3 regions of the Bradyrhizobium sp. Leo114 genome follow, and region 3 is predicted to be linked to each of the others. Evidence: riboswitches for the same ligand, from Rfam matches in the RefSeq annotation. Region 3 holds a riboswitch; each other region holds the start of a gene.

What was found. Region 3 has a riboswitch for cobalamin ahead of ACZIRK_RS23250 (TonB-dependent receptor plug domain-containing protein). Riboswitches for the same ligand answer to the same signal wherever they lie in the genome.
Region 1: another riboswitch for cobalamin. It lies ahead of ACZIRK_RS42780 (DUF1636 family protein); the one in region 3 lies ahead of ACZIRK_RS23250 (TonB-dependent receptor plug domain-containing protein).
Region 2: another riboswitch for cobalamin. It lies ahead of ACZIRK_RS22810 (TonB-dependent receptor); the one in region 3 lies ahead of ACZIRK_RS23250 (TonB-dependent receptor plug domain-containing protein).

What each region holds. Positions count from the first base shown of each region.
Region 1 covers NZ_JBUYEN020000087.1:10,757-16,446, reverse strand. Annotated here, with positions in the region: gene ACZIRK_RS42795 (hypothetical protein) at 821-1,003, shown strand; partial or broken gene ACZIRK_RS42790 (CobD/CbiB family cobalamin biosynthesis protein) at 1,025-1,320, shown strand; gene ACZIRK_RS42785 (hypothetical protein) at 1,373-1,573, shown strand; cobalamin riboswitch at 1,691-1,907, shown strand; gene ACZIRK_RS42780 (DUF1636 family protein) at 2,002-2,373, shown strand; gene cobG (precorrin-3B synthase) at 2,471-3,634, shown strand; gene ACZIRK_RS42770 (precorrin-8X methylmutase) at 3,634-4,263, shown strand; gene ACZIRK_RS42765 (precorrin-2 C(20)-methyltransferase) at 4,266-4,997, shown strand; gene cobJ (precorrin-3B C(17)-methyltransferase) at 4,994-5,690, shown strand, end outside.
Region 2 covers NZ_JBUYEN020000018.1:121,037-126,726, forward strand. Annotated here, with positions in the region: gene ACZIRK_RS22795 (thiolase family protein) at 1-1,012, opposite strand, end outside; partial or broken gene ACZIRK_RS22800 (ABC transporter substrate-binding protein) at 1,017-2,229, opposite strand; gene ACZIRK_RS22805 (MarR family winged helix-turn-helix transcriptional regulator) at 2,470-3,012, shown strand; cobalamin riboswitch at 3,104-3,303, shown strand; gene ACZIRK_RS22810 (TonB-dependent receptor) at 3,428-5,690, shown strand, end outside.
Region 3 covers NZ_JBUYEN020000019.1:61,909-67,598, forward strand. Annotated here, with positions in the region: gene ACZIRK_RS23235 (response regulator transcription factor) at 1-165, shown strand, start outside; gene ACZIRK_RS23240 (DUF3551 domain-containing protein) at 221-469, opposite strand; gene ACZIRK_RS23245 (hypothetical protein) at 728-1,255, opposite strand; cobalamin riboswitch at 1,489-1,689, shown strand; gene ACZIRK_RS23250 (TonB-dependent receptor plug domain-containing protein) at 1,940-3,787, shown strand; gene cobD (threonine-phosphate decarboxylase CobD) at 3,819-4,808, opposite strand; gene ACZIRK_RS23260 (ABC transporter substrate-binding protein) at 4,818-5,690, shown strand, end outside.

The DNA of each region.
Region 1 (5,690 bases), on a different contig from region 3:
CCTGCATCGGCGACAAGCGGGCGATCATGTGCGCTGACTGCGCCTACGCACTGCCCAATGATCACGAACCTAGAAATATCGCCACGGACAAGCACCCGCAATCTGTGCGTTAGGAACTTTGTTCAATCTCAAGATCCTTCTAATATTTGCACTGCCGCAGGCAGGACAGAAGTACCAAGACTCACTTGCGATTACCCTCCGACCCGGACTGGGATTGCTACCGCACATCGTTCGATGACATTGAAAACCGTCACAAGCATCATAACCGATGAATGCAACTTCAGGGGCGGGATAACCTGAACAATACACTTTCGTTCCAGTCCAGCATTTGTCACCGTCCCCTTTTGAATCACTCCTCACGTATGTCATTCCCAGATCGGTGCAGTCTGCTGGCGACCCAAAGCGAAATGGGGCTGTCCCGATCCAGATTCCCTGGCTCCGCAAATGCATCCCTGGTTAGCAAGATAGCGCTTACTGCGAAGACTATCCTGAATAGGATCATAGAAGAGCCTCCCTATCTGTGACAGATGTGGAGGGGGATATCTGACCCACCGCAGAAGATATTTGAGCAACCAGAGACGCCTGTAAAGAAAGATCCGTATGTCGCACGACTCACCAGTGGTCAATCGCGCTCATTGCTTTCCTTTTGCTTCATGATTTCGCGGAGAGACTTCGGCCGCGGAGGTGACCTGTAGCGGCCCTCCCACGAGGCCGCGATCACGCCCTCGAAGGGAGCTTCCCCCGAGTGCAACTCGGCATTCCGCTATCGGTTGTGACTAGTTTAGCGTTCGCCGCGCCAGGCCCTGCCACCGAAATGCCCATGCCGATCCTCGACGAGACAACGCAGCCTGATCCGGCAGGGATGGAGGAGGTGCTAAATCGAAATGACCATCATACGCTGGATGCGAAGGACCATCACGGGTCGATGTCGCATTTGGGTCAAACTGAAGAAGAACGTGCGGTGATGGCCGAACAATTCGCAGGCGCATATTTGCTGAAGTAGAAATCCCGGCTTGGTCGGGGTGGGGTACCTGGCATTGCCGGCTACAAGGCGATCAACGCACTGGACTCTATGATCGGCCATCATACGCCGCGACACGAAGCTCTTGGTTGGGCTGCGGCGCGCGCATCGATGATGTGGCAAACTTCATTCCAGCTCGCCTGACCGCTGTTCTCTTCGTGCTGCGCGCCCCGGTCTTCGCAGGGTGGTCATGCATGATGCGCGATGCGAACCGGCGCCGCTCGATTAATGCCGGCTGGCTCGAAGCCGCCATAGCTGGAGCGCTCGGCGAGCGGCTCAGCGGTCCGCGAGCGTATCACGAGACCATCGCGGCGGGAACTCGAGGCGCTCGCGAGGGCTGAGCTCGCGATCGTGGTCAACCCGAACGATCCCGACGGAAAGCATCATGATCAGAGTGAACTTCTTTCGATCCTGCCGCGTGTCGGCCGTCTAGTGATCGACGAAAGCTTTACCGAGCTAGCCCTGGCTTATCACCTGCGCCCGATCAGTCCCTCTTCGCCGTCCTTGGTCGCCCTGATCTTTCGCGGACCATCTCCTTTTTCGCCATTTTGATGGCGTGGCGGGCGTCGGTGGAGCCCTCGGGCGCGACGATGTCCCCGTCCTCGGCGGCATCTGGTTCGGACATCATCCGGCGTGGTCCCTTTGGCTTGACAAGTTGCGGCCCAGAGCAAATGGTCGGCCCGCGTTGGTGCCTGTTCTGCGACAGGCGAAGAGGGAATGCGATAGGGCTCGAGCCAAACGGCTTGGCCTGAAAAGCAGCCGCCCCCGCGACCGTGACCGGAGAGATGCCCGAAGCCACTGATCCCCTGGGGATCGGGAAGGCGGGGATCGAAGGGAAAGACCCTGCTCCGCAAGCCGGGAGACCTGCCAGCGCAACGTTGAGACCGGCGGACGGGGTGTTCCGCGACGGGGAAAGCGAAGCCTCCTCAAGGACGGTTCGTGCACCTCATCGCTTCCCGCCGTCAATTCAGGAAGGGGCGATGATCGTCACTCTTCACGTTTGCATCACATGCCGCCCGGGCCAGACGCTCGGGGAAGGCGAGATTACGCCCGGTGCGCGCCTGCATGCCGCTATTCTCGACGCGGGCGTGCCTGACGGCGTCGTCGTTCCCGTCGAATGCCTGTCCGCCTGTAACCAGGGCTGCTCGGTCGCGCTCAGCGCGCCGGGACGGTGGTCCTATGTCTACGGTCGCTTGTCCGATGGCAACGCGCACGACGTGATTGCCGGCGCGTCAGCTTACGCGGCGGCACCCGATGGCATCGTGCCATGGCGCAGCCGGCCGGAGATCTTCCGCAAACAATCGCTCGCTCGCATTCCACCTATCGCCGCCCTGCCAGAAGCCGCGGAATGAACACGCTCGCAAAAGTCCCTGTCACGGTCGTCACTGGCTTGGCATCACTCTGGAAGACGCGCCGAAATTCGATCGCGGCTGCGCCGCGCGAGGCGTCATGAGTACGGTCGCTATCAAGGGCTGGTGCCCTGGCGCGTTGCGGCCGATGCAGTCAGGCGACGGGCTCGTGGTCCGCGTGCGCCCCTATGGCGGAAGGCTCGATGCGGCACAGGCGGCAGGGCTGGCTGATCTGGCAGAGTGTTACGGCAACGGCTTGATCGACTTGACCAGCCGGGCCAACTTCCAGATCAGAGGCGTGAGTGATCAGGGACACTTGTCTCTGCTCGACGGTCTCGCCCAATTGAAGCTGCTTGACCATGATCCGGAGGCCGAGTCGCATCGCAACATCCTGGTGACACCGTTCTGGGGCATAGGCGATGACACGCGTTCGCTCGCAGCCGAACTGGAGCAGGCCCTTGCCGGCAGTGGGCTAGCTCTTCCGACCAAATTTGGCTTCGCTGTCGATGACGGCAAGGAACGGGTGCTTGCTGGCGCATCCGCGGACATTCGGATCGAGCGTGGCCGCGCGGGCGGCCTTTTGGTGCGCGCCGATGGCGCTGAGTTTGGTCGCTCCGTTACGCGCGGCGACGCTGTGAGCGTTGCAGTCGCGCTTGCCGAATGGTTCATTACCTCAGGCGGCACCAGCGGCAGGCGAGGGCGCATGGCCGCCCACATCATGGCCGGCGCGAGATTGCCGGATGCACTGCTCGGTAGGACCGAGCCCGCACCGACGATCGCTGTGCCTCGTCCCGGTCTTTGTCCGCTGGGTGCGATGGTCGGCGTCGCATTCGGGCAACTGCCCCATTCGGCGCTTCGGCTTATTGCCGCAGATGCGCAAGGGTTGCGTATGACACCGTGGCGGATGATTCTTGCTGAGGGAGCACGCACGATGCCGCGCGGTGCGGACCTCATCACCGAGGCCGATGACCCAGCGCTTCGCGTCATCGCTTGCAGCGGCGCGCCGCGCTGCCGCGAGGCTCTTGCCGATACCCGCACGCTGGCTGCCGCGCTTGCGCCGCACATCGCCGCGGACGCGCGCCTCCACGTTTCGGGCTGCGCCAAGGGCTGCGCGCATTCCGGGGCGACCGCGATCACGCTGGTTGCGACCAGCGCCGGATTCGATCTCATCCGCGACGGCTCGCCGCGCGCCGCGCCAGTTATGCGTGGCTTGAGCCACGGCGTCATCATCGAAAATCCCTCCATGCTGGCGGGAGGACGCTGATGCCGCACATTTATGAAACCGACGGTGCAGCGATCTATCGACAGTCCTTTGCCACCATCCGCGCCGAGGCGGACTTGACGCGCTTCACGCCCGATGAAGAACAGGTGGTCGTGCGCATGATCCATGCCGCCGGCATGGTAGGGCTCGAGGCCCATATCCGTTTCACGCCCGGCATGGTGGCGGCGGCGCGGGATGCGCTGCAGGCCGGCGCGCCCGTACTTTGCGACACGCGTATGGTGTCCGAGGGGATTACACGCGCGCGGTTGCCGGCGGTCAATGCCATCGTCTGCACGCTCGGCGACCCCGCCGTTCACGTACTGGCACAATCCATGCGCGATACCCGTTCGGCCGCGGCACTGGAACTGTGGCGACCGCACCTCGATGGCGCCCTTGTCGCGATCGGCAACGCGCCCACCGCGCTGTTTCACCTCCTCAACATGCTGGAGGATCGCGATTGCCCGAGGCCGGCTGCAATCATTGGCTGTCCGGTCGGCTTCGTCGGCGCGGCTGAATCCAAGGCCGCGCTGATGGCCGATCCGCCGGCGCCCGCCCTGACAATTGAAGGACGCCTCGGCGGCTCGGCGATCACCGTCGCCGCCGTGAACGCGCTCGCGAGCCGGAGCGAATAGCGATGGGGCGCATCATTTGCTGCGGCCTCGGGCCAGGCAATCCGGACTTGATGAGCGTGCGCGCGGACCGCGAGGTGCGCGCAGCCAGGCACGTCGCCTATTTCCGCAAGAAAGGGCGTCCCGGTCAGGCCCGCCGCATTGTCGAAGGCATGCTGGCCGCCAATGTCTCCGAATATCCGATGGAATATCCGGTCACCACCGAGCTCTCCTTCGACAGTCCGGATTACCTTCGCGTGCTCGCCGGCTTCTATGAAGAATGGGCGGAGCGTCTGGCGCGGCTTGCGCTCGCGGTCGATGTCGTCGTGCTCTGCGAAGGCGATCCCTACTTCTATGGCTCCTTCATGCATTTGCACGCGGGCCTGCGAGGCCGCGTCGAGATCGAGGTGATCGCGGGCATTCCGGGCATGGCCGGCTGCTGGAATGTGGTCGGTCAGCCGATTGCGTTGGGCGATGACGTGACGACCGTCTTGATGGGCACAATGGCGGAGGATGAACTCGAACGGCGGATGCGCAATTCGGACGCGCTCGTCGTCATGAAGACCGGGCGCAACCTCCAAAAGGTGCGCCGTGCGCTCGCCTCCGCCGGTCGTCTCAATGATGCCTGGCTGGTCGAGCGCGGCACCATGCCGGGCGAGCGTGTCGCGCGGCTGGTCGATGTCGAGGAAACCGATTGCCCCTATTTTGCAATCGTGCTCGTGCATGGAACGGGATGGCGCGCGGACAACATCGCATGACGGGATCGCTGACGATCGCGGGACTTGGGCCGGGCGATGAGGCGCTGGTCACGCCGGAGGTGACGGCCGCGCTAGCTACCGCGACCGACATTCTGGGCTATGCGCCCTATGTCGCGCGCGTAGCGCCGCGCGAAGGGCTCACGTTCCATCCGTCGGACAATCGCATGGAGTTGCAACGCGCAGCCCACGCTTTGCGGCTGGCATCAGAGGGACGCAACGTGGTGCTGGTATCCTCTGGCGATTCCGGCATCTTTGCGATGGCTTCTGCCGTGTTCGAAGCGCTCGAAGAGACGCCGCAATACCAGGGGCTTCCGATCCGGGTGCTCCCTGGCGTGACCGCAATGCTGGCGGCGGCCGCGCGCGCCGGCGCGCCGCTCGGACACGATTTCTGTGCCATTAATCTCTCCGACAATCTGAAATCGTGGGCGGTGATCGAGAAACGGCTGCGGCTTGCGGCCGAAGCTGATTTTGCCATCGCGATGTACAATCCGCGCTCGGCGAGCCGGCTGGAGGGATTTGGACGCGCGCTCTCAGTGTTGAAGGAGGCCGGGTGCGGCGACCGTCTCGTGATATTCGCGCGCGCGGTCAGCACACCCGATGAGCGGATTGAAATGATCAAATTGAGCGAGGCGTTGCCCGAGATGGCCGACATGCGTACGCTCGTGATCATCGGCAATTCGGCGACGCGACGCG
Region 2 (5,690 bases), on a different contig from region 3:
CGCAGAAGGAGGTGGCATCATGTACCTCGGCAACATCGACGTCGCTGGGTTTGATGCCCGCCATCGCGTAGGCGCGATCGGCCGCCGCTCGCGAAAGGCTTGGTTCGTCCGGGAGGCGATACTTGCCGCCAGTCACGGCCAGCCCTCGGATCAGAACGGCACGGCGCTGCACCTCCGCGGGCTGGGCGCGAAGGAACGTTTCCGAGCAAAGCAAAGCCGCAGCGGCACCGTCTCCGATCGGCGCACACATCGATCGTGTCAGCGGGTCCGAGACCATCCTGTCGCCAAGGACCTGTTGTGGAGTCATTTCGAAGCGATATTGCGCATTTGGATTGAGCGCGCCGTTGCAGTGGTTCTTTGCTGCACCGATTGCGATCTGCTCGGCGGTGGTTCCGTAGAGCTGCATATGCAGCCTGGCCTGCATCGCGTAGGTGTCCATCGCTACCGTGCGGTCAGGAGATCGCTGGAATGGCTTTCCCACTTCGCGACCGATCTGCGCGTAATGTTCCTCCCACTCCTGCGGATCGAAACTGTCCAATCCGCGCTCGAACTCCGCGAGCATGGCGGCCTGATTATCTGGATCGTAGAGTTTCTCAACCCCAAGGGCGAGGGTGAGATCGGCATCGCCGGCGCGAATCTCCTTAAAAGCTGCGGCTAACGCCAGGCTGGCGGTGGCACAGCCGCCTTCCACGTTCACGATCGGCGCCCGTTCCGGAAACCAGCCCTCGCGGACGAGCGGAATGAAGCACACGTTGCCGCGCGCAGAGGCTTGTCCCCAGTAATGCATGAGACAATTGCCGAACCAGGCGGCTTCGATGGGCGGGCATTCCTCAAGCTTCGCGTCCGACAGCGCCCCGAAATAGGCGTCTCGCGTGAGCTGTTTGAAGGACTTGTCCGGCCATCGCCCAAACGGGGTCGCATAAGCCCCGAGAACATACACATTGTTGGTCAAACGATCGCTCCTCATGATGAAGGTTGTTCGCGTGCCACTGCGTGCTGGCGCGCTGCGCATTCGACTAGCCGCGTTTCGCGACCAGGGGGCAGGTGCTTTGGTCCAGGGGACGGAATGCCTTGTCGCCGGGAGTAGCCGAGAGTATCTTGAAGAGATCCCACTCTCCCTTCGATTCTTGCGGCTTCTTGACCTGGAGCAGCAGAATGTCATGCAACATGATGCCATCGGCACGAACGCGCCCATCGGGCACCATCGGATCCCTGACCGGAAGTTCGCGAATCTTGTTTTGCGATCGCCTCGCGATCGTCACTGCCTGCCGCTGCGACGCTCTTGAGATAATGCAGCGCGGCCGAATAGACACCCATTTGGACCGAGGTCGGCATGCGGCCTTGACGCTTTTGGAAACGTTCCGCCCAGGCGCGGGTTTCCGGCGTGCGATCCCAATAGTAGCCGTCGGAAACGATCAGCCCTTGCGCCTCTTTCAGACCCACGGCGTGAGCGTCGGTGAGGTAGAACAGTCCGGTCGCCAATCTCTGGCTTTGCGTGATTCCGAACTCGTTTGCCTGTTTGACAGAGTTGATGGTGTCGGAACCGGCGTTCAACAGGGCGACCACATCGGCCTTCGAAGCTTGCGCCTGCAATAGAAAGGACGAGAAGTCCGCCGTGTTCAGCGGCGTCTTGACGGATCCCACCACGGTGCCGCCGCTGGCTTTGATCGCCGCCGTCAGGTCTGCTGAAAGCGCCTCGCCCCAGGCATAATCCACCGGAAGGAAGAACCAGGACTTCCCCCCGCTTTCGGTAACTGCGCGGCCCATGGCGTTGGCGAGTGCGTAGCTGTCGTAGACCCACATAAATCCGTACGGCGAGCACGCCTCGGCGGTGAACTTTGAAGTGCCGCCCCCGGCGGCGATCAGAATTCCGGACTTGTTTCTGACGATGTCCTGAATAGCGAGCAGGATTCCGGAGTTCGGAACGTCGAGGATAAGGTCGACTTGCTCGACGTCGAGCCATTTGCGGGCAATGGATGTCGCTACGTCGACCTTTTGCAGGTGATCGGCCGAGATCAATTTCACCGGTTTGCCGAGCACGCTTCCGCCGAAATCTTCGATCGCCATCTGCGCTGCTACGACCGAACCTTTTCCCGAGCCGTCGGCGTAGGGTCCGCTCTGATCGTTGAGCACCCCTATGGTGATGCCGTTTGGCCCTGCATTTGCGGGCGGCGCCGCCAGCACTGCAACAAGAACCGCAATCGAAGCCGTCCAAAATTTCCAGTTCACAATTTCCTCCCATCCTAACAGCTCTGTTGTTTTTGCTCGAAGCTGTCGTGCGTTCCTGCCCCAAGTGGCGACAGAACGACTGTCTCCAGCCTAAGGCCGGTCACGGCACTGAAACCTGCGACCGGATGGCGACAGATACCCCAATAATTTATATAGTACAAGTTTATTGTGATATTTGGCGTTGCGGGACGTCTGGCTGGGACCTAGATTGTCGGTTAAGGAGGTGGCGGATTCACAGGGATGGTCGGTTTGGTGAAGCAGCAGAATTCCTCTCACGCCTCTAAGGCGCAGTCAGAAGTCCCAGCCGATCTTCGCAAAAAGACTCTGAAGGCGTTTTTGCTGCATTTCTTCGCCAACGTGATTCTTGCCGCAGACGCCGAAGCCGCACTGGAGCCCTACGGTCTCACCCGCCTGCACAATCGTGTGTTGGTTCTGACCGCGATGAATCCGGGAGCGACGGTCAGTGATCTCTTGCGTGCGATGCGTGTGTCGCACCAGAATTTGAATCCGACCATGCGGCAACTCGTCAAGGACGGCCTGCTGATCGCGAAGATTGGCGAAGAGGACCGAAGGCAGAAACGACTCTACCCTACGGCCAAAGGCCGCAAACTTGTTCAGACAGTGCTCCGCCGGCAATTCGCGCGCCTGGAGGCCGCTTTGGCCGATTGCGGCCCTGATGCGACGAATGCGTTCCTCGCCGTGCACGAGAAGCTTGTAGACAAGGACGATCTGAGATGGGCAGAGCGGCTTGCGGAAGATCCCTCTGGACTCGCAGATGTTTGATACCAAGGACGGCTTGGCCGGCCGGCCCGACGTGGCTTCTCCGCTCCGTCCAGAGCCTGCAATGAGAGGATTGACTTCGGCTCAGACAACCTCCTAGATCACGACTGACGGTTCCCCTTACGGGGATCAAAAGGGAACGCGGTGCGGGGACTTCTCCTCTATGCCGCGGCTGCCCCCGCAACTGTGAGCGGCGAATCTTTCGTCATGCGCCACTGGGAGCCTCGGTCCTGGGAAGGCGACGAAGGGTTGGGACCCGCAAGCCAGGAGACCTGCCGTCAGCCGTGGTCACACGCAAAAATGTCGGTCGGGGAGTACAGACATTGTTTTCGTCCGGCGTGCCATAGGCACGTTCGAGCGAGACCTCGTTTGCGGTGACGTGCCACTGACGTCATACCGAGGTCTGCTCGTGCTCTCTATCGTTCCTATCGTAAGGCAGCGTGATGCTGCGCGGCTCGCTTTCAGATACTTCCTGCCGGTTCTCCTGCTCGAATCTTCTTCGGCAAAGGCCCAGCAGCCTGAGACGTCCCATGTCTTGCCTCCGGTGAGCGTTATCCAGCCGCAAAAGCCTGCGGCAAAGCGTCTCAATCATCAGCGTTCAACTTCCGCAGCGCGACCTGCGCAATCTCAGTCGAGCCGGAGCCCGGCGGCGCGAAGCACCACGCCCTCCGCAACATCCGACAGGCCATCTCCGACGCTAAACCTGAACAAGCTGAACGCGAGTGGCAGCCGCCTCAACCTCACTCCGCTGCAGACGCCCGCCAGCGTCGAAACGATTACGTCGCAGACCATCGCAGAACGCGGCCAGCATAATGTCACGGACGCGGTCACCCAGAACGCAGTGGGCTTTACCGCGAGCCCGGCGCCCGGCAATGGCGGCCTCTCGTTCAGCACGCGCGGCTTCACCGGAAGCAATTCGGTGATGACGCTGTACGATGGCACTCGCCTCTATGTTGGCGCAGGAACCGTGACCTTTCCATTCGATACGTGGTCGGCGGATCGCATCGAGGTCATGCGCGGGCCAGCCTCCGTTCTGTACGGGGAAGGCGCAATTGGTGGGATCATCAATGTGATCCCCAAGAAACCGGTCACGACGCCCTACAACGATGCCGAGATATCGCTCGACACCAATACGACGCGACGCATTGCGGTGGATAGCGGCGGCCCGATCAATCCGAACGTATCCTATCGCGTCAATGCCATCGGCAACATCTCGAACGGCTGGGTTGATCGCGACGAGACGTCGAATGTTGCGGTCTCCGCCGCGGTGCGGGTCCAGGCCGCCGAAAACCTCGCTTTCACACTCTCGAACGACTACAGCAATCGAAGCCCCTCGCGCTATTTCGGCACACCGCTGATCAACGGCGGGATCGACGACACGTTGCGGTTCAAGAACTACAACGTGCTCGACAGCGCGATCCGCTATCAGGATAACTGGAGCCAGTTCAAGACCGAGTGGGACGTGACGGAAGGAGTCAAGGTCCAGAACACACTCTACTATCTGACCAGCCGTCGGCATTGGCGTGATGTCGAGAACTATAGTTGGAATCCTGCAACACGGTTGATCGACCGAACCAGCTACATCGAGATATTCCACGACCAGGCTCAGGTCGGTAACCGGATGGACGCAACGTTTCGTGGTCATCTGCTGGGCTTCGCCAACGAGTTCGTTGCGGGCTTCGACGTCAACCGGATCGATTTTACCCACACCAACAATTCGCCCTATGGCGGCGCATCTTCGGTTGATCCCTATGCCGGCGACATGGGGTCTTTTGCGACCTCCACGACGCGAACCACGCCCGGCTACAATGCGATCGTCAATCAATATGCGTTGTTTGCCGAGGACCGGCTGTCGCTGACCGATCAGTTGTCCGTTGTAAGCGGTATCAGGTTCGACCGGCCGGATGTCGACCGCACCGATTACAGGACACCAACGAATAATTTCGATATCTCGCTGTCGGGCACGAGCTGGCGAACCGGCGTGGTCTACACGCCCGTCTCGAACCTCGCCTTTTACGGACAGTATGCGACAGCCGTCGATCCCGTCACCAATCTCATCTCGCTGTCGGCCACGCAGAAAACCTTCCAGCTTGCCACGGGCAAGCAAACCGAGGTTGGGGTCAAGCAATCATTCTGGGGCGGCCGTGGTGAATGGACGCTGGCAGGTTACGAAATCGTCAAGAACAACCTGCTGGTCCCGGATCCCAACAATCCCGCCGGCCTGGCGCTGCAAGTCGGCCAGCAATCGTCGCGCGGGATCGAAGCATCGATCGGCCTGGCACTGAATGATGGTTGGCGCGTCGATGCCAATCTCGCGGTGCTGCGGGCCCGGTACGACAACTTCAGCCAGGTGGTGGGCGGCAAACTCGTCAGCTACGCCGGCAACGTTCCGACGAATGTGCCGCAGCAGGTATCGAACGTGTGGCTGACCTGGGACTTCGCGCCGAACTGGTCCGTCTACGGCGGCGTGCAGATCGTAGGGCAAACATTCTCCGATAACGCCAATACCCAGCTTCGCCCCGCCTACACCGTGGTCAACGGCGGACTGCGCTGGAAGCCTGACGGGCAAACCACGGTGGCGCTTCGCCTCTACAATCTCTTCGACACTGTCTACGCCACGTCCGCCCCTTCCGGGCAATGGCTGCTCGGCATGCCGCGCACGGCAGAAGTGTCCGTCAACG
Region 3 (5,690 bases):
CAGTTGATTGCAGAGGGGCATACCAACAAGGCCATCAGTTCCATCTTGAAGCTTAGCGTGAAGACTGTCGAAACCCATCGGGCGTCCGCCATGCGCAAGCTTGGCATGTCATCCACAGCCGAGCTGGTTCGCTATGCGATTCGCAAGAAGCTGGTTGCGCCCTGAGGCGCAGACAATTCGAGCGGCAGTCGTCGCGCCGGGTTACGCAGCGAGTATTGGATCATTGGCTGGAGTTCACACGGCCCCGCCGGTGATATCGCCCGAATGCCACGCGCGGATTGACGGCGCATATGGCCCCTCGCCCCGACGCCGCGGCCATACATGCCGCCCGCGTGCGGAAGGAGCAATCTCCCGGAATCCCAGTGGTTCGAGATTGCAGGCAATAGGGATAGTCCCGTGCCGTAGCGGGACCAGCTTCGGCAATCCAGATCAAGCCGGCCGCAGATAAGAGTGCCATCAGGTAGCGCATGAGATCACCTCGCTCATTGAGGATATCTCCATAGTGCCGAAGGAGGACGCGCCTGAAAATACATGATTCCCCGGGGGCGAGCTTGACAAGATTCCCTAGAGCGCGCCGATCACGATCGCGCCACCGAATTCTGAAGCCACGACGCGGGTGTCGAGAACAGGCATTACGGGTCCAGACCTTCCGTAGGATGGGTGGAGTCCCATGCTTTTCAAAGATCTCGATGGCAGCGAAGCTGTCACCAACTCGATCAGCGCAGATTCACGCCCCTCGTGCATCGCGGATTGCCTGGGCGACTTTCGTCGCCTGCGACACCCGTCCGATTCGCGCGCCCGTGACGATCTTTTTTCGGCGCGTGCTCAAGCGCGGCACCATGCCTTCGTTGGCGGTCGATCCGGCGGAGGGATAGGGAATGAAGTCCGCGGCCCGACGCAGCGCGAGAGCCTTTCGAGCCGCTTCGACATTGGCGGTGCGAGCTGCCAAATTGTGAAGACGCCTGAGCTCGCTGTTCACCCGCTTCAGTGCCGCGGCAAAGACCTGCTTGCGTTGTGATGGACGATCGGCAGTTCCGGGGAAGTTCGCGCCGCGAGGCTGGCCTTTCCCGCGCGTCTCTCGCCGCTTTTGTCGGCCGAGCGTTCGCTCCTTGTCGCGCATCTTGCGCAAGCGGGATCGCATGTCCGCAAGATCAGCCGGCTCGACGTCATAGATGGCGGGATGATGCGTGAGGCGGATCGTCTCGTATTCGTCGTGACTGAGGAGGCTGCGTTCGAGTTTGCATGGGACCGACATTTCCTGTTCCTCCGTTGAATCTGTCGATGCTCACATGAACGGTATCATCCAAGTTTAGCGACGCGTGTGGGTGGCATGTGATGCTCGCATAAGGCTGTAGGATTTGCCATCTGCCGTCCCTTCGCCTGTCAGCAACTTTCTGTGTTCGTCATTCAGGTCGCCGCTATCAGCGATCCGCAAAAATGCTGTTGGGTTCTGATCGTTATCGATTTGAGTTTTGCTCCGCCTTGTGCTTCTTTGCACGCGTCATCGGTGCCCTTTGTAGGGTGAAACGGGAACGCGGTGCGGGAATCTTCCCCAATGCCGCGGCTGCCCCCGCAACTGTAAGCGGACTATTTGCGATCCGGATGCCACTGGGCCTGCCAAGCAGGTTTGGGAAGGCGGATCGCGAGACGACCGCAAGCCAGGAGACCGGCCGTTGACGGGTATCAACTCGTTCGACGGTGGGTCGGCGGAAGGGCATTAATGAACTTGCGGCGTTTTCTTGCCGGGTGTGCGGCCGTTGCTGCGTGCGGTCACACTGGCGCCATGGCCCAATCGGGTCCCGAACAGCTTCCTGCTGTTGTCATCAATCCGGAGGTCCGGTCCAAGCCGGCCCCGAGGAATAGGCAAAGGTCTTCAACGACCCATCCTGCGCGCCCGGCGCCCGGTAACGAGGCGCCGGCCGCGACTCCCGAAGTGGTCGTGACTCCCGACCGTACACTGGAGCCGGCGAGCCGGACCGGAAGCTCGGTCAGCGTGGTCACGCACGAAATGCTCGCGACCAGCAATCCGACCTCGCTCGTCGATGCGCTGCGGACCGTGCCGGGACTCGATATCACCGAAAGCGGCGGACCAGGCGCGACGACCAATGTGCGCTTGCGCGGCGCCAATACCGGCCAGGCGCTGGTCATGATCGATGGCATCAGGGTCAACGATCCGACCGCCGCCAGCGGCGACTTCGATTTCGCGATGTTCGCCCCGGGCGCGATCCAGCGGATCGAGGTGCTGAAAGGACCGCAGAGCGCGCTCTACGGATCTGACGCGATCGGCGGCGTCGTCAACATCATCACCAAGAAGGGCACCGGTCCGGCACAACTCGACGTCAGCACCGAGGGCGGAAGCTACGGCACGGCGAGCACCAGCGCAGCGCTGACCGGAACCTCTGGGCCGTGGTCCTACGCGTTCACGGGAAGCGGGCAGCACAGCAACGGCTTTTCACGCTACGGCTATCGCATCCCCGCGCTCGAAGCCAAGTATGGCCCGCTCGAGCGCGATGGCTTCGACCGCGTCGGCGGTTCGGCACGCGTCGGCTACGATTCCGGCGAAGGCGTACGCCTGGAGACGGGCATGCTGGCCTCATTCACGCGGTCCGCCTATGATCAGGCCTCCGGAACGTTCCCGGACACGCCGTCGAGCGCGACGCGCCTGCTCGAACAGGTCTGGGGACGTGCGTCGTTCGACACGTTCGGCGGCATTCTCACCCATAGCGTGAGCGCATTTGAGACGCATATCGACCGCTCGTTCGACGACGTCACCTACAAGATCAACAAGCTGCCGCAGAACACGACATCCATCCTCTCCAATTTCGTCGGCGACAGCACGGGCCTGGAATATCAGGGCAACCTGAAGGTCGGCCCGCTGGGATCGCTCATCGTCGGATCCCGTGTGCAGCATGAAACGGCGAGCACCTCCACCACCAACCTATTGCCGATTCCTGGAGCGTCGACGCCACAGCTCGCAGGCACGCAAGACACCAATTCAGTGTTTGCGCTCTGGCAACTGCCGATCGGCGAGCGGCTCAACATCACGATGGGCGGCCGGGTTGACGACGTCGTCGATGTGGCACGGTTCGAGACATGGCGAACCACCGCGGCTTACACGATCGCCGAGACCGGCACCAAGCTGCATGCGAGCGCCGGGACAGGCGCCAAGGCCCCGACGCTCTATCAGCTCTATGCGCCGACCTATGGCAATTCCGCGCTCAGTCCCGAGGAGAGCTTCGGCTACGATGCCGGCATCGACCAAAGCCTGTTCGGAGGCCGCGTTGTGGTTTCGCTGACAGGCTTCGGCAACAGGTTCAGCAACCTGATCGACTTTGTGACCGATCCGGCGCACCCGCTCGGGCACTACGTCAACGTCTCGCGTGCCGAAACCGACGGACTGGAACTAGGGGTCAACGTCGATATCCTGCCGGGCTACCTGAAATTCAACGCCGCCTATACCTATCTGCAGGCTAAGGATCTCTCGACCGGCCTGACGCTGGCGCGCCGGCCGGAAAACCTGGCGAGATTCTCGTTCCCGATCACACCGATCGAGGGCTGGCTGATCGAGCCACGCGTGCTCGCGGTATCCACGCGCTACAGCGGTTCAAACGAGACGCTACCACTCGCCCCTTACGTCCGCGTCGACCTCTACACCGAATACAAGATCGATGAGACCTGGAAGGTGTACTTGCGCGGCGAGAACATTTTCAATGAGCACTATCAGGAAGTGTACAACTATGGCACGACCGGACCTGCGGCTTACGCCGGGTTCAGTGCCCACTGGTGAAGCGGATGTGATGATGCGCGCGCGGGGTGCGCTATTTGACCGAACCAAGCGCGCTGGCCAGGCGATCGAGACCATCGTCCGACGCAAGGCCAAATCGCAGCCATTCGCGTGCGCCGTTAAAGCTCCGGCACCAGATGTGGCGTCGGGCCAATTCGGTGTGCAACGTCGGGGCATCGGGATGGGAGGCAAGGCGAAAGAGCGTCGTCCCTCGGACGAACTGAAGGCCCGCCGCTGTCAGGACCTGATCCAGCTTGCTCGACTGCCGAGCGAGCTTCGCACGCATCGCATCAGCCCAGGATCGATCCCGCAGAGCGGCCGTGCCCACGCAAAGCGCCGGCCCGGAGACCGACCATGGACCCAGCGCCGCGGAGATACGTTCGACGATGTCGCGTCGGCCGATCACGAAGCCAAGGCGAAGTCCGGCGAGCCCATAGAATTTGCCGAAGGAGCGCAGTACGAGAATGGGGAGATCGGCGCTCATCGCGGCAGCACTGATGCCGGGATCGACATCGGCAAAGGCCTCATCGATAACCAGCCAGCCTCCGCGACGATCGAGCCGTTCGGCAACCTGCCGAAGCGCCCTGCGGTCCGCGATACGTCCATCCGGATTGTTGGGGTTGACGACGACAGCGTGAATGGCGCGGTCAGGCAGCGCGGAGAGATCATTCAATGCAATAATCTCTCGGCCTCCGCTGCTCCACGCAGCCGAATGCTCGCCATAGGTCGGAGTGACGATCGCGACCGCTCCGGGCCCGGCGAGATGCGGAATCCATTGAATGAGGGTCTGCGTGCCGGCGGCGGCTGCGATGCCTGCATCGTCGGGTACGCCGTAAGCTTCGCGTGCGGCGGCGAGGAGGTCCTGTTCGTCGGCCCGCGATGGCAGGCGCGTCCACGCACTGCCTGGAAGGGAATCCGGAATCGTCCACGGCCAGGGATTGATTCCGGTCGACAGGTCGAGCCAGTCCGCAGGCTCGCCGCCGTGGTGCGCAATAGCTTCCGTCAGATCACCGCCGTGCTTCATAATCGCTTCATGCCATCAATCGCGCTCCTGCGCGAGACCCTTGTTGGCCTAACGCGGCCGGCGATCGGCGCAACGTTCTTGTTACTCGCAGCACTGTTCGGAGCACATGCAGCCCATGCAGCCGATCTGCCACGCATCGCTTCCATCAATGTGTGCACGGACCAACTGCTGCTGGCGCTGGCCGATCCGGGCCAAATTCTCGGCCTCAGTCCCTATTCGCGTGACCCCGCCCGCTCCTGGAACGCGGAAAAGGCCGCAGCCTACCCTCGATTATCGGGCGAAGCAGAAGATGTGCTGGTCCTGCAACCGGACGCCGTGGTCGCCGGCAAGTTCACCAAGCGTGCAACACGGGAGTTGCTGAAGGACAAGGGCGTCCGCGTGATCGAATTCGACGCTGCGCGTTCGCTGGAGGACGTGAAGAGCCAGATCCGGCAAATGGGCGAACTCCTGCATCAGACCGATCGCGCCGCATCCGAAATACGGCGGCTCGATACCGCAATCCAGCACGCGACGGAGGCGGTATCGCGGCGATCCTATCGCGTGCTGGCTGTGTCGCGGCGCGGCTGGGTCTCGGGTGGCGGCGGCTTGATCAATTCCATGCTGGCCACGATCGGCCTCAAGAACGCGGCGAGTGATCTCGGCTACAAGCTTGGAGGCTTTGCGTCGCTGGAGGCGATCGTGAAACTGCGGCCCGATCTGCTCCTTGTATCTGACGGCGGCGACTTCGCGGAAGACGAAGGCGAGGCATTCCTGCTGCATCCTGCATTGGAGCGCTTCTATCCATCGTCGAAACGCCTGGTGATCCCCGAGAAACTGACGGTCTGTGGCGGGCCGATGCTTTCGGAGGCGCTGGGACGCCTCGTCTCCGAACTAAGCCGCGTG